Regions from separate parts of the Streptomyces sp. NPDC060232 genome, predicted to be linked through region 2. Evidence: riboswitches for the same ligand, from Rfam matches in the RefSeq annotation. Region 2 holds a riboswitch; the other holds the start of a gene.
The links. A riboswitch is a leader RNA that binds a small molecule or an ion and turns the genes downstream of it on or off. The one in region 2 is predicted to bind S-adenosylmethionine.
Positions count from the first base shown of each region.

Region 1: another riboswitch for S-adenosylmethionine. It lies ahead of thrC (threonine synthase); the one in region 2 lies ahead of ACFWFZ_RS28020 (aminotransferase class V-fold PLP-dependent enzyme).

Region 1 covers NZ_JBHXAG010000018.1:100,246-107,628, reverse strand. The annotation lists gene ACFWFZ_RS24715 (extracellular solute-binding protein) at 1-584, shown strand, start outside; gene ACFWFZ_RS24710 (DUF3263 domain-containing protein) at 628-864, shown strand; gene otsB (trehalose-phosphatase) at 976-1,824, shown strand; gene ACFWFZ_RS24700 (trehalose-6-phosphate synthase) at 1,959-3,413, opposite strand; gene ACFWFZ_RS24695 (glucosyl-3-phosphoglycerate synthase) at 3,461-4,438, opposite strand; SAM riboswitch class I at 4,624-4,781, shown strand; gene thrC (threonine synthase) at 4,799-6,073, shown strand; gene ACFWFZ_RS24685 (MoaD/ThiS family protein) at 6,110-6,388, shown strand; gene ACFWFZ_RS24680 (cold-shock protein) at 6,784-6,990, shown strand; gene groL (chaperonin GroEL) at 7,308-7,383, shown strand, end outside.
Region 2 covers NZ_JBHXAG010000023.1:66,556-73,938, reverse strand. The annotation lists gene ACFWFZ_RS28030 (cytochrome bc complex cytochrome b subunit) at 1-232, shown strand, start outside; gene trpD (anthranilate phosphoribosyltransferase) at 397-1,461, shown strand; SAM riboswitch class IV at 1,548-1,664, shown strand; gene ACFWFZ_RS28020 (aminotransferase class V-fold PLP-dependent enzyme) at 1,886-3,283, shown strand; gene ACFWFZ_RS28015 (Lrp/AsnC family transcriptional regulator) at 4,241-4,522, opposite strand; gene ACFWFZ_RS28010 (rhomboid family intramembrane serine protease) at 4,519-5,253, opposite strand; gene ACFWFZ_RS28005 (hypothetical protein) at 5,377-5,616, shown strand; gene ACFWFZ_RS28000 (NYN domain-containing protein) at 5,660-7,024, shown strand; gene ACFWFZ_RS27995 (NlpC/P60 family protein) at 7,276-7,383, shown strand, end outside.

The DNA of each region.
Region 1 (7,383 bases), on a different contig from region 2:
TCAAGACGCTGGAGTTCCTGCGCGACAAGATGGTCGGCCAGGGCCTCACCGGCCCCGTCGAGCCGGGCAGGCTGGACCGCCAGGCCGCCTTCGAAGCCTTCACCAAGGGCGAGGTCGGCATGCTCAACGGACACCCGACGCTGATGAAGCAGGCCGAGGCCAAGGGCGTGAAGTACGGCATGGTCGCGCTGCCGACCTCCGACGGCTCCCCGCAGCCGGCGATGGGCGTCGCGGACTGGGTCATGGCCTTCAAGAACGGCCACCGCGCCGAGTCCGGCAAGTTCCTGGACTACCTGTACCAGCCGAAGAACGTGACGGCCTTCACCGACAAGTACGACCTGCTGCCGGCCACCACCAGCGGCTACCAGGCGAAGCAGGCCGCCACGAGCGGTCCGGCGCTCCAGCTGAGGCCCTTCCTGGCGGCGCTGCCCAGCTCGCGCCTGTACCCGGTCGGCAAGAAGTCCTGGGCGGGCGTCAGCGAGGACATCAAGCAGAACATCGGCAAGACCGTCCAGCCCGGCGGACAGCCCGCCAAGGTGCTGGAGGACATCGCCACGGCGGCCCGCGCGGCGGACCCGCGCTGACCCGGCGCCGCTCTCTGTCGGAGGGCGGCGTTAATCTGGCGGTATGACGGACGAGGGGCAGCTGACGGCCACGGAGGCCGCGGTGCTCGCGTACGAGGCACGCACCTGGCCGGGGCCCGGAGCCAAGGAACGGGCCATACGGGAAGGGCTGGGGATGACCCCCGTCCGCTACTACCAGCTGCTCAACGCGCTCATGGACGACCCGCGGGCGCTGGCCCACGCCCCGGGCACCGTCAACCGGCTGCGCAGGATCCGCGAAGCCCAGCGGGCCCGGCGATGAGCAGGGCGATCAGCTCGGCGTCCAGTCCGGCGTCCAGTCCGGCGTCCAGTCCGGCGATCAGCTCGGTGGGAGCCGTAGCCGTCGCCCCGCCGGGCCGTTAGGGTCGTGCGTATGGGGAGCCATCCGCACGACCTGCCGATGCCCGTCACCGCAGCCGGACGCGAGGGACTCGAAGCCCTCCTCCGCGCACCCCGCCGGTCCGTGGTCGCCCTGGACTTCGACGGCACCCTCGCCGACATCGTCCCGGACCCGGACCAGGCACGGGCACATCCCGAAGCCGTTCCCGCCCTCTCGGCGCTCGCCCCCGCGGTGGACTCGGTGGCCGTGATCACCGGGCGGCCCGCGGGCGTCGCCGTCCGCTACGGGGGCTTCGCCGGGGTGCCCGGACTGGAACACCTCGTCGTCCTCGGCCACTACGGCGCCGAGCGGTGGGACGCCGTGACCGGCCTGGTCCGCGCCCCCGCCGAGCACCCCGGGGTGGCGGCCGTACGGGCCGAGCTGCCCGGATTCCTCGACTCGATCGGGGCCTGGCGCGGCACCTGGATCGAGGAGAAGGGCCGGGCGCTCGCCGTCCACACCCGGCGCGCCGAGGACCCGGCGGCGGCCTTCGCTGCGCTGCGGGAGCCCCTGACCGAGCTGGCCGCCCGGCACGGGCTGATGGTCGAGCCGGGACGGGCGGTCCTGGAGCTGCGGCCCCCGGGCATGGACAAGGGCGTCGCCCTGACGGAGTTCCTGGCGGAGCGGGACGCCGAGACGGTGCTCTACGCCGGGGACGACCTGGGCGACCTCGCCGCCTACTCGGCCGTCGAGAAGCGCAGGGCCGAGGGGCTGCCGGGGCTGCTGGTGTGCAGCGGCTCGGCGGAGGTCCCCGAACTCGCCGCCCGAGCCGATCTGGTCCTGCCCGGACCGGGCGCCGTCGCCGCCTTCCTGGCCTCCCTGGCCTCCGCCCTGCGGGGCTGACCGCCCGCTGCCGGGCGCGGCGCCGTTGCCGGGACGCCGTCCCAGGACCCGGTCCTCAAGCGCCGGACGGCTGGAAGATCCCAGCCCCGCCGGCGATCGAGGCGCGGGGTCCGGGGCAGCGCCCCGGCAGGGGATCAGGCCAAGGCTGCGAGCTGGGCCTTGAACCAGGCCGACGGGGGAAGGGCCGTCGCGGCCGCCGCCAGGCGCTTGGTGCGTTGCGCACGCTCGGCGTCCGGCATGGACAGCGCCGCGTGCAGCGCCTCCGCCGTCTGCGACACGTCGTACGGGTTCACCGTCAACGCGTCCTCGCGGAGCTCCTCGTACGCCCCCGCCCCCCTCGACAGCACCACCGCGCACCCCGCCTCCGACACCACCGGGATCTCCTTCGCCACCAGGTTCATCCCGTCCCGCACCGGATTCACCAGCGCCACGTCCGCCATCCGGTAGACCGCCAGCGACCGCGCGAAGTCGTCCTTCACCGACACCAGCACCGGCTGCCAGTCCTCCGCGGCGAACTCCGCGTTGATCTCCGCCGCCAGCTCCGAGACGGCCGCCGTGTAGTCCCTGTACACCTTCAGATCCTGCCGGGACGGGTACGCCGAGGCCAGATGCACCACCCGGCCGCGCCACTCGGGGTGGACCGTCAGCAGCTCCCGGTAGGCCAGCAGGCCCCTCAGGATGTTCTTCGACAGCTCCGTGCGGTCCACGCGGGCGATCGTCTTGCGGCCCGCGACCTCCGCCCGCAGCTCCGCCAGCTTCGCGTCCACCTCCGGCCGTTGCGCGAGCGCCCGCAGATCGTCGGCGTCCACGCCCAGCGGGTACACGGCCACCTCGGTCCGCTTGTGCCGCACCGGACCCGCCGGGTTCTTCTGGACGTACCTCGCCTTCGACGGCTCCACCCCGGTCGCGAACTTCGGCTCGGCGATGCCCCGTTCGTCGTCCAGGTGCGTGCCGTCCAGGAAGGCCTGCGCCCAGGACCAGGTGTGGAAGCCGACCACGTCCGCGCCGAGCATCCCCCACACCAGCTCGCTGCGGATGTCGTCGGGCAGCATGTCCAGGAACTCCCGCGACGCCCACGGGGTGTGCGTGAAATGCGCGATCCGCAGGTCCGGACGCAGTTCCCGCAGCTGCCCCGGGACCAGCGCCAGGTGGTAGTCCTGCACCAGTACGCGGGCCCCCTGCGCCGCCTCCTCGGCGAGGGCGCGCGTGAAGGCCCCGTTGTACGCCACGTACGCGTCCCACCGGCGCCGGAACTCCGCGTCGAAGACCGGCTCGCGCGGCACGTCGTACAGGTGGTGGTGGGTGAACCACAGCACCGAGTTCGCGATGCCGTTGTACGCGTCGTCGTACATCGTGGGATCGATGTCCAGCATCCGGACGCCCGGCTCGGAGACGTCCCGCCGGACCGCCTCCCGGTCCGCGTCCGACAGCGCCGCGCAGATCCACAGCGCACCCGGCTGCTCCGCGAGGGCCGCCGAGAGTCCGGAGACGAGACCGCCCCCGCCGCGCCGGGCGCTGAGGGTGCCGTCGTCGGAGAGGGCGTAGGAGAGCGGGCCGCGGTTCGCCGCGACGAGTACCTGAGAAGCCATGCCGCGAACCTAGCCCGGCCCGCGCTCGCTCAAACGTGTGGACACGGTCACGCGACGTGGCGCCGGCCGTACTCCTGCACGCCCAGCATCGGCGGCCGCTCCTCGGTGTCCACCGCGTACGTCCGCGGTACGAAGCCCTCCGGCCCGCGCTCGAACTGCGTCAGCTCCGGCCGTACGAGGTGCCCGCGCGAGAGCCGTACCTGCGCCGTCCGATAGATCGCCGCGGCCATCCGGCCGAGCGCCTGGCCGTCCTGGTGCCGGTGCAGCCGTACGCCCACGTCCACCTGGGCCAGTGCGTCCAGTCCGACGGTGTGCAGCGCGTCGACCAGCAGGCCCAGCTCGACGCCGTAGCCGACGGGGAAGGGCAGCCGCTCCAGCAGGGAGCGCCGTACGGCGTACTCGCCGCCCAGCGGCTGGACGAAGCCGGCCAGCTGCGGCCAGTGGAGGTTCAGCAGCGGGCGGGCGACCAGCTCGGTGACCCGGCCGCCCTGGCCGGGGGTCTTGCCGGAGGCGAGCCCGTCGAACTCCGTGCCGAGCGGGCGGTCGTACATCGCCTTGACGAACTGCACGCCGGGGTCGGTCAGGAGCGGGCCGACGATGCCGGAGACGAAGGAGGCGGAGAAGTCCCGCAGGTCGGCGTCGACGAAGCAGACGACGTCCCCGCCGGTGACCAGCAGCGAGCGCCACAGCACCTCGCCCTTGCCGGGCAGCGCCGGGATCCGCGGCAGGATCTCGTCGCGGTGCACCACCCGGGCGCCGGCCTTCGCCGCGACCTCGGCGGTCCGGTCGGCCGAGCCCGAGTCGACCACGACCAGCTCGTCCACGAGGGGGACCGGAAGTCCCTCGATCAGCTCACGCCGGATCACCTCGACGATCGCGCCGACCGTCGCCTCCTCGTCCAGCGCGGGCAGCACCACGCTGACCGTGGTCCCGGCCGCCCGTTTGAGGTCGAGCAGCTGGTCGAGCGGTCGGTCGGCGGCGGACCAGGAGCGGTCGGCCAGCCAGCGCTCCACCTCTTCCAGCACTCTCAGCACTCCCTGCGTGTCGGCGATATCGGCCTTTATGTGATCCATCTCGCGGTTCGGACGGCTGTCTCAACCGCCCGGCCCTTCGGTTACAGTCTTGAACAACGCGAAGGACCACCGCATGCCGGGGTCCCCCGCGTACAAACGCACCGGCGCGCCGCAGAGCGCGTGTGCCGGTGCCATACCGCTCATCCAGAGGGGCAGAGGGACACGGCCCGTTGAAGCCCCGGCAACCCTCCAGTCGGTTCTCGCGATTGCGCAGCAGCGCTCGTCAGCGAGGTCCCCGGCTAGGGAAGGTGCCAATTCCGTCTCATGGCGAAATGCGCCATGGGGAAGATGAGGAGAAAGGGCCTCGCCATCATGGCTGCACAGACTGTCGCCACCTCTGTCGATCTCGGACCTGCCACCGGCCTTTCCTGTCGCGAGTGCGGTACCCGCTTCGAACTCGGTCCCATCTTCGCGTGCGCCGAGTGCTTCGGACCGCTGGAAGTCGCCTACGAGCTCCCGACCGGCGACGCCGAGGCCCTGCGCGCCGCGATCGAGGCCGGCCCCGCCAACATCTGGCGTTACGCGCCGCTGCTGCCCGTCCCCGCCGACGTGGCGTCCAAGCCCAGCCTGAACCCCGGCTTCACCAAGCTCGTCGACGCGGCGAACCTGGCCAAGGAGCTGGGCGTCACCGGCAAGCTCTACGTCAAGGACGACTCCGGCAACCCGACGCACTCCTTCAAGGACCGCGTCGTGGCCATCGCCGTCGAGGCCGCCCGCGCCTTCGGCTTCACCACCCTGTCCTGCTCCTCCACCGGCAACCTGGCCGGCGCCGTCGGCGCCGCGGCCGCCCGGGCCGGCTTCCGCTCCTGCGTGTTCATCCCGCACGACCTGGAGCAGGGCAAGGTCGTCATGGCCGGTGTGTACGGCGGCGACCTCGTCGGCATCGAGGGCAACTACGACGACGTCAACCGCTTCTGCTCCGAGCTCATCGGCGACCCGCTGGGCGAGGGCTGGGGCTTCGTCAACGTCAACCTGCGCCCGTACTACGGCGAGGGCTCCAAGACCCTGGCGTACGAGATCTGCGAGCAGCTCGGCTGGCAGCTGCCCGACCAGATCGTCATCCCGATCGCGTCCGGCTCGCAGCTGACGAAGATCGACAAGGGTCTGCAGGAGCTGATCAGGCTCGGTCTCGTCGAGGACAGGCCGTACAAGATCTTCGGTGCCCAGGCCGAGGGCTGCTCGCCGGTGTCGACCGCCTTCAAGGCCGGTCACGACGTGGTCCGCCCGCAGAAGCCGAACACCATCGCCAAGTCGCTGGCCATCGGCAACCCGGCGGACGGCCCGTACGTCCTGGACATCGCGCGCCGCACCGGCGGCTTCGTCGAGGACGTCAACGACGAGCAGGTCGTCGAGGCCATCAAGATCCTCGCGCAGACCGAGGGCATCTTCGCCGAGACCGCGGGCGGCGTGACCGTCGGCGTGACGAAGAAGCTCATCGAGAACGGGCAGCTCGACCCGGCGCTGACCACCGTCGTCCTCAACACCGGCGACGGCCTCAAGACCCTGGAGGCGGTGGCCGCGGACAGCGGACAGACCGCCACCATCCGCCCCAGCCTGGACGCGTTCCGCGCCGCCGGCCTGGCCTGACCACCCTCCCCGCACTACCGGAAAGGCAGTAGCGCCATGAGCGTCAACGTCCGCATCCCCACCATCCTGCGCACCTACACCGGCGGTCAGGCCGAGGTCCCGGCCGAGGGTGCGACCCTCGCCGAGGTCATCGAGTCCCTGGAGAAGAACCACCCGGGCATCGCCGCGCGCGTCCTGGACGACCAGGGCAAGCTCCGCCGCTTCGTGAACGTCTACGTCAACGACGACGACGTGCGCTTCGAGGGCGGGCTGGAGGCGGTGACGCCGGACGGCGCCGGCGTCTCGATCATCCCGGCGGTCGCGGGCGGCTGCTGACCCGGCTGACCCCGGGCGAGAAAGCGTAATTCCCCCCTCCACTAAAAGCGGAGGGGGGAATTCTGCTTGATTGGGCACGGTAGAGTTGGGGAAGTCCCCTCCGCTGGACTTGCCCGCTGCATATGAACGGGTCGCGTGAGGGTCGACATCGGGCCAATGTGCGGGTGCGGTATGGGGCTTTGGCGAGATATGTCAGGCCCGAGTTGCCCTGGAACATGCCAAATTTTCACTCTATTTCAATGTTTCTCGGTGTCCAGATTTCTCGTCGGATTGACCTGTTGCAGACAGCACTCGCGCAGATACATTCAGCCTCGGTCGATGCGTTCCGACGCAAGTTCTGACCCGGGAACGCGAAGTGCGTTCCCGCGCAAGGGCCGGTAATAGGGGAGTTAGGCATGGCTCAGGGCACCGTCAAGTGGTTCAACGCGGAGAAGGGCTACGGCTTCATCGCGGTCGACGGTGGTGCGGATGTGTTCGTCCACTACAGCGCCATCCAGATGGACGGGTACCGCACCCTTGAAGAGGGTCAGCGGGTCGAGTTCGAGATCTCGCAGGGCCAGAAGGGTCCGCAGGCGGACATGGTCAAGCTCGCGCTCGGCTAGTCCCGGAGCATCGACCACCGACGCTCGGTCTTCCGTCGAAGACCCGGAAGGCCTACGAGGGGCCCACATCCCGGACACGGGATGTGGGCCCCTCGCGTGTCACCAGGGCCTTTGGTGAAGCCGCTTGCACTCTCGGGGGTCGAGTGCTAATCATTGGCGTTAGCACTCTACGAGTGAGAGTGCTACTGAAACGAGGACCGGGTCGGTGAGGCCCGCAGGGTCCGGTGGGAAGGAACCACCGGGCACGCAGGCCGTCCGTCGCGGGCGCGGGCGCGGTCCTGGGAGCAATCCACCGCTGTCCGGGAGGACCACTTCAGATGGCCAAGATCATTGCGTTCGACGAGGAGGCCCGCCGCGGCCTCGAGCGAGGCATGAACCAGCTCGCCGACGCCG
Region 2 (7,383 bases):
GGTCCACGAGCCGCTCCCGCAGGGCACGCTGCACACCCTCACCGCGCACGAGCAGTACAAGCCGATCGAGATCGGCCCGACGGTCGACGAGAACGGTGTCGAGCGCAAGGTGAAGGCCACCGAGAAGCTGCGCGCGAAGCTCAGCAAGGGCTTCTACGCCGAGGGCAACCAGATCCCGAAGCCCACGGTGGAGGAGTACAAGGAGATCCAGTCCGGCCACGGCCACCACTGATCCCCCGCACCACCGCATGAGGGACTGATCTCGGCCAGTCCTGGTGTCGCCACGGCGAGAGCCCCGTCCAGTGTCCGGACGGGGCTCTTTGCCGTAACCGGGGCTGGATAGGCTGATCTCCGACCCATTCGACGTGGCACCCCCATCAACAGCAGGAGCGGACCATGAACGTTGCGACCCCGGCAGGCGGCGACAGCGTGGCGGCCCGTGGTTGGCCGGGCGTCCTCGACGCCCTGCTGACCGGCCAGGACCTCAGCGCCGACGACACCGCCTGGGCCATGGACCGGATCATGCGCGGGGAGGCGACCGACGCCCAGATCGCCGGCTTCGTGGTCGCGCTGCGCGCCAAGGGGGAGACGGTCGCGGAGATCAACGGCCTCGTACGGGCCATGTACGGGCACGCCAACCTCATCGAGGTGCCCGGCCGCACCGTCGACATCGTCGGCACCGGCGGCGACGGGGCCAAGACGGTCAACATCTCCACGATGTCGGCGGTCGTCGTGGCCGGAACCGGCGCCAAGGTCGTCAAGCACGGAAACCGGGCCGCGTCCTCCGCGAGCGGCTCCTCGGACGTCCTGGAGAAGCTCGGCGTCAACCTCGACCTGAGCACCGCGCGCGTCGTCGAGGTCGCCGAGGAGGCCGGCATCACCTTCTGCTTCGCGGTGAAGTTCCACCCCGCCCTGCGGCACGTCGCGGGAGCCCGCCGCGAGCTGGGCATCCGCACCACCTTCAACATCCTCGGCCCGCTCACCAACCCGGCCCGCGTCCGCGCCCAGGCCACCGGCGTGGCCGACCCCCGGATGGCCCCCATCGTCGCGGGCGTGCTCGCCGAGCGAGGCTCCTCCGCGCTGGTCTTCCGCGGGGACGACGGCCTCGACGAACTGACCACCACGGCGACCTCGCGCGTCTGGTGGGTGCGCGACGGGAAGGTCACCGAGCAGTCCTTCGACCCGCGCGACGTCGGCATCCCCCTGGTCGACGTCTCCGCCCTCGCCGGCGGGGACCCCTCCTTCAACGCCGACGTCGCCCGCCGCCTGCTGGCCGGCGAGACCGGACCCGTACGCGACGCCGTGCTGCTGAACTCCGCGGCCGCCCTCGTCGCCCTCGACCCGGGCACCGGCAGCCTGGAGGAGCAGATCACCGCCGGCATCACCCGCGCGGCCGAGTCCATCGACTCGGGTGCCGCGCGTGCCGTCCTGGAGCGCTGGGTGACGGCCAGCAACGCCTGACCCGGCACACGATTCACGCCGGACCCCGGTCCGCCATTCGGACCGGGGTCTTGTGCGCGGCGGATCTTGTGGCAGGATGCTGACCAGGTCACGAGTGACAGCGTGTAGGCCCCGGCTTGCTGTCCGGCAACCCTCCTTCCGTGGCGGGGTGCCCCGGGTGATGACCAGGTCGTAGGCAGCAAGGCCTACGGCAAGCGCGGATCCCTCGACACCAGGGGTCCTGGTCTTTCGAGGAGCGTTTTTCCGTGAGCAAGCGAATGCGATAGGGCGACTGACGCCCCTTCTTCACCCTCGGACCAGGGTCACTTCCGCGTACCGCGACCGTCCCGTCCGAGGCCACTCCCGTACCCCGGACGGCCGCACGGCCGTACCCGCGTACGGGCACACCGAAGCCATTCAGCCCTGCCTGCCGGGAGATACCGCCATGTCCGCATCCCTGAACGCCACCGTCGCCACCGCCCAGGACCCCGCCTGTGCCCAGCCGCTCGCCGTCCTCGGCCGTGACGTCACCGTCCCGCTCGTCACCGGCGGCGAGGTCACCTACGCCGCCCTCGACTACGCCGCCAGCGCCCCCGCCCTCCAGCGGGTCTGGGACGACGTGGCCGCCTACGCCCCGTACTACGGCAGCGTCCACCGCGGCGCCGGATACCTCTCGCAGCTGTCCACCGACCTCTTCGAGCAGAGCCGGGCCACGGTCGCCGAGTTCCTCGACTGCCGCCCCGGCGACCAGGTCGTCTTCACCCGCTCCACCACCGACTCCCTGAACCTGCTCGCCGCGGTGCTCCCCGCCGGCTGCCAGGTCTTCGTCTTCGAGACCGAGCACCACGCCTCGCTCCTGCCGTGGACGAACGCGCAGGTCACCTACCTCGACGCGCCGCGCACCCAGGCCGAGGCCGTCGCCGTCCTGGAGCGGGCGCTCGCCGGCCGCGACCCTTACGGCCCGGCGCTCGTGTGCGTCACCGGCGCGTCCAACGTCACCGGCGAGCTGTGGCCGGTGAAGGAACTCGCCGCCGCCGCGCACGCCCACGGCGCGCGGATCGTGCTGGACGCCGCCCAGCTGGCCCCGCACCACCCCGTCTCCGTGCGGGACCTCGACGTCGACTGGGTCGCCTTCTCCGGCCACAAGCTGTACGCGCCCTTCGGCTCGGGCGTCCTCGCCGGCCGCGCCGACTGGCTCCAGCAGGCCGATCCGTACCTGGCGGGCGGCGGCGCCTCCCGCACGGTCTCCCGCCGCGAGGACGGCGGCGTCGACGTCGAGTGGCACACCACGGCCGCCCGCCACGAGGCAGGCTCCCCGAACGTCATCGGCGTCTACTCCATCGCCTCGGCCTGCCGTGCCCTGACCGAAGCCGGCTTCGAGAACCTGGTGGCGCGCGAGCAGCGGCTCGTGGAGCGGGTCCGCGAGGGCCTCGCCGACGTCCCGGCCGTCCGCGTCCTCTCCCTCTTCGGGGACGACGCCCCGCGGGTCGGCGTCATCTCCTTCGTCGTGGACGGCTGGAACAGCTCCCACTTCGCCGCCGCGCTCTCCGCCGAGTACGGGATCGGCGTCCGGGACGGCCTGTTCTGCGCCCACCCGCTGGTGCGGACCCTGCTGGGCAGCGAGCCGCAGGCCCAGGGCGAGTGCGGGGCCCCCGAGGCCGCCCCGGGCGAGCGCTCCCTGAACGCCATCCGCGTCAGCTTCGGCGCCGGCACGCCGGACGAACACGTGGACCGCTTCGTCGGCGCGGTCCGGGAACTCGTCGCGGACGGCGCGAAGTGGCAGTACCGCACGGAGGAAGGCCGCTGCGTCCCCCTCCGCGGGACGCCGACCCCGTCGTCCTGACCTCCCCCTGCGGGGTGCCCTGCGGGCGGGCTCGGTGGGTGGCGGGCCTGGTCTGGGGGTTGCCCTGCGGGCGGGCTCGGCGGATACGGCCTGGTCTGCGGGGTGCCTTGCGGGCGGGCTCGGTGGGTGGCGGGCCTGGTTTGGGGGCGTCGGTGGTGTCCAGGCAGGGGTTGGTCTCGCGCGGGTGCTTGGCGGGGTCGGGGGGTGGGGTGGTGCCCCGCACGAGGATCTCCTCGGCTCGGCGCGCGCGGGCACGTCCCGGCCGTACCCGGCGGTCGCGCCTCGTCCTGCGGGGACCCTCCTGCGTGTCCCCACCCCACCGCCGGCTTCGGCAGCACCCGGGATCCCCATACGTGCCCCCGCCCAGGTCGACTTCGCCAGCACCCGGGATTCCCTCAGGTGTCCCCCGCCCAGGTCGGCTTCGGCAGCACCCGGAATTTCCTTAGGTGTCCTCCGCCGAGGTCGGCTTCGCCAGCACAGGGGATTCGCCCACGCGCTCCCGCTCGCGGCCGACTCCGGCAGTACGCGTGGCTGCGTCCCGCCCCGGGGCTGGCTTTTGGTGGTGCTGGAGGGGCCGGCTCGTGCGTGGCTGGATCGGCGGAGGGGAGGGGGGACGGGGCGGGGTGTCCCCGCAGGACGAGTGCGCAACCACCGGGTACAGCCGAGACAGCCCGCACGCGCCGAGCCGAGGAGACACCCCGCCCCGGCACCCCGGACCGACCAGACCGACAAGCCCGCGCCGAAGCAACCCGCACACCGCCGAGCCGCCCGCAGGGCAACCCGCACCTTCCAGCCCCGCCGGCGCTTGAGGCGCGGGTCCGGGCAGCGCCCGGCAGCCGGCGCAAGCCGAGCAGCCCGCAGGGCGACGGCAGCGCCCGGCAGCCGGCGCAAGCCGAGCAGCCCGCAGGGCGACCCGCGGCGAAGCCCAGGCCGGATCTGCAGACCCCGCCGGAGGCGTCAGGCGTCGAGGCCGATCGCGAACGCCGCCTCCAAGTCGTGCTGCGAGTACGTGCGGAACGCCACGTGCGTGTCCGTCGCCTCGACGCCCGGGATCTTGCTGATGCGGCCGGGGATGATGTCGGCCAGGTTCTCGTGGCGGTTCACGCGGACCAGCGCGATCAGGTCGTAGGTCCCCGTCACGGAGTAGACCTCGCTGACGCTGTCCAGCGCGGCGATGGACTCGGCGATCTCGGGGATGCGGTCCACGCTGGTCTTGATGAGCACGATCGCGGTGATCACGGCTGGCTGTCTCCCTCGGTGGCCGTCGCTGGTCGACTCACTCTAGTCGTACCCCGATAGCGGGCCCACGCGTAGAGGAAGCCGAGCGAGAACCCCACCAGATGCGCCAGATAGGCCACTCCCGGCCCGCTCTCCGCGCGGTGCGCGGCCACCCACTGCAGGGCGAACCAGAACAGCAGCACGAGCCACGCCGGGAACCGCAGCGGCAGGAAGAACAGGAAGGGGAACAGGCTCGTCACCCGGGCCCGCGGCAGGAGGTAGAGGAACGCCCCCAGGACGGCCGAGATCGCACCGGACGCTCCCACCAGCGTCTGCGCGGACTCCGCGTTGGCCGCCGCGTACGCCGCCAGCGCCAGGTAGCCCGTGCAGAGGTAGAAGACGAGGAACGCCGGACGGCCCATCCGCTCCTCGGCCATCGCGCCGAAGACGAAGAGGAACAACATGTTCCCCAGCAGGTGCAGCCAGCTGCCGTGGACGAACAGCGCGGTGAGTGGCGTCAGCCAGGCGCGCGGCGTGTCCGTGAAGAGTTCGTCGGGGACCACACCCCAGCGCCGGAAGTACGCGGTGCCCGCGCTCAGCAGTTCGTCGCCGGTCCCGTAGCCCGGATCGAGCCCCGAGGCCGGGCTCAGTACGAACACCACACCGCAGCCCGCGATCAGCGCGTGGGTGACCACCGGTCCCCGGGCAGCCTCGCGCACAGCCTGCCACCTTACGATCATGTGACAGAGCATGACGCAACGTGCCCCACCTGAAGCGGTGGCAGGCCGTAGGGTTACGAGCTGCGGTCCACAGGCCGACGCGGACGGCCGAACGGCCGCTTTAATTGAATGAGCTACGAAGGAGTGAGCAGGCCGATGACGGTTCCCCTGCCGACCGACACCACCCGGTGGCGCTGCACCCTGTGCGGCAACCTCACGCGCTTCGACGTCACCCGGTCGTCGAAGGTCGTCGAGTACGTCCACCTGGACCTCGCCGGGGAGCCCAAGGTCGAGGAGCGAGAGGTGGTCAATGAGACCATCGAGTCGGTCCGCTGCCGCTGGTGCAACGCGGTGGACCAGATCGAACTCGTGGACAGGCCGGGCGCGGACTCCTGACGGAGCCCGGTCCGCAGGTAGACCATCACGGTAGGGGTGACGGATTGTGGAGCCAGCAAGCGGCGCTGGGCCGGCCGACGCGGCCGGCGACGCCGCGGAGGCGCTCGACCGCCCGCTGCCGGAAGGCGTGCGGCGCCGGGTCGTCGCGCTCGTCTCGGACGCCTTCGGCGCGCTGACGGTCGCGGACCTGCCGGCGCAGCTGCGCCAGTACGCCCGCTTCACCCCGACCCGGCGCGCCAAGTTCGCCGGCAACGCCATGGCCGCGGCGGTCGAGACCGACCCGGTGTTCCGCAGCCGGGTCGCCGAGAAGCTGCGCGAGGCGCAGACGGACCTGGCCGCCGCGCTGGAGTCCGGCGCGCCGCCGGCCGCCGCGGATCCGCTGGACGTGGCGGCCGCCGCCTTCGTCCTGCGGCCTGCCGGATGGGTCAAGCTCGTGGCCGCGGCGGGCGAGGAGGCGCAGCGCGCCGACGCCGAGCGGGTGGACGAGGAGACCCGGCGCGAGCTGGACCGCCTGCGCGAGGAGCTGGAGCACGTACGGGAACTGCAGCGCACGGGCGGTGAGCAGGTACGGGTCGAGCTGGAGGCGGCGCGGAAGGAAGCGGAATCGCTTCAGCGTCGGCTGCGCAGCGCCTTGAGCGATGTCAAGCGCGGTGAGGCGGCCCTGCGCAAGGTGACCGCCGAGGTCGACGGGATCCGCGGCGAGGCCGCGGCCCGCGTGGCGGCCGCCGAGAGCGAGACCCGGCGGCTCAAGTCCCGGCTCGCGGAGGTGGAGACGGCGCTGGAGACCTCCCGCCGGGCCACCCGCGAGGGGCGCAGCATCGAGGACATGCGGCTGCGGCTGCTGCTGGACACCGTGCTGGACGCGGCGCAGGGGCTGCGCCGGGAGCTGGCGCTGCCGCCGGTGAACACCCGCCCCGCCGACACGGTGGACGCGGTGGAGCCGGGCCGGATGACGCCGAAGGACATCGCGGCGCGCGCCCTGTCGGAGACCGATCCGGCGTTGCTGGACCAGCTGTTGGCGCTGCCCCAGGCCCATCTCGTGGTCGACGGCTACAACGTGACCAAGACCGGCTATCCGACGATGCCGCTGGAGAAGCAGCGGCTGCGGCTGCTGGGCGGGCTGTCGATGCTGGCCGCGCAGACGGGTGCGGAGATGACCTGTGTGTTCGACGGCGCGGAGTTGGCGGCTCCCGTGCTGCTCGCGCCGCCGCGGGGTGTGCGGGTGCTGTTCTCCAAGGCCGGGGTGACGGCCGACGAACTGATCCGCCAGCTGGTGCGGGCGGAGCCGCCCGGCCGGCCGGTCGTCGTGGTCTCCACGGACCGTGAGGTCGCCGACGGGGTGGCCAAGGCCGGAGCGCGGCCCGTAACGTCCGCTTTGTTGCTGAAGCGGCTTTCGCGCGTTTCCTAACTCCCGTCCTGGATGCCGGAATTGATGGGGCATGTGGAGGACGCACCGTCAAGTGCCCGGCACGGAGCGTGCGGTGAAGGTAAAGAAGCTGGTCGGGGCACAAGTTTTTCCCGGCAGGATTTGAACTGATCACAGCTGGGTCACTAGGGTCTGGTCAAACCTTCGTGCGGTAGATCACTCATTCGGAGTGGCGGCGAAGGTGCTGCCGAGTTGCGTTCTTCGGCGGCTCTAGGAAGAAGGAGCTCGCCTTCGTGGCGTCCCACCGTCGACCCAAGCAGCCGACCCGCGCTCGTGTGACCGTGCTCACCTCGGTCGCGGCCGCGGCCGTCGCCCTCACCGCGCAGAGTGCCTCAGCCGCT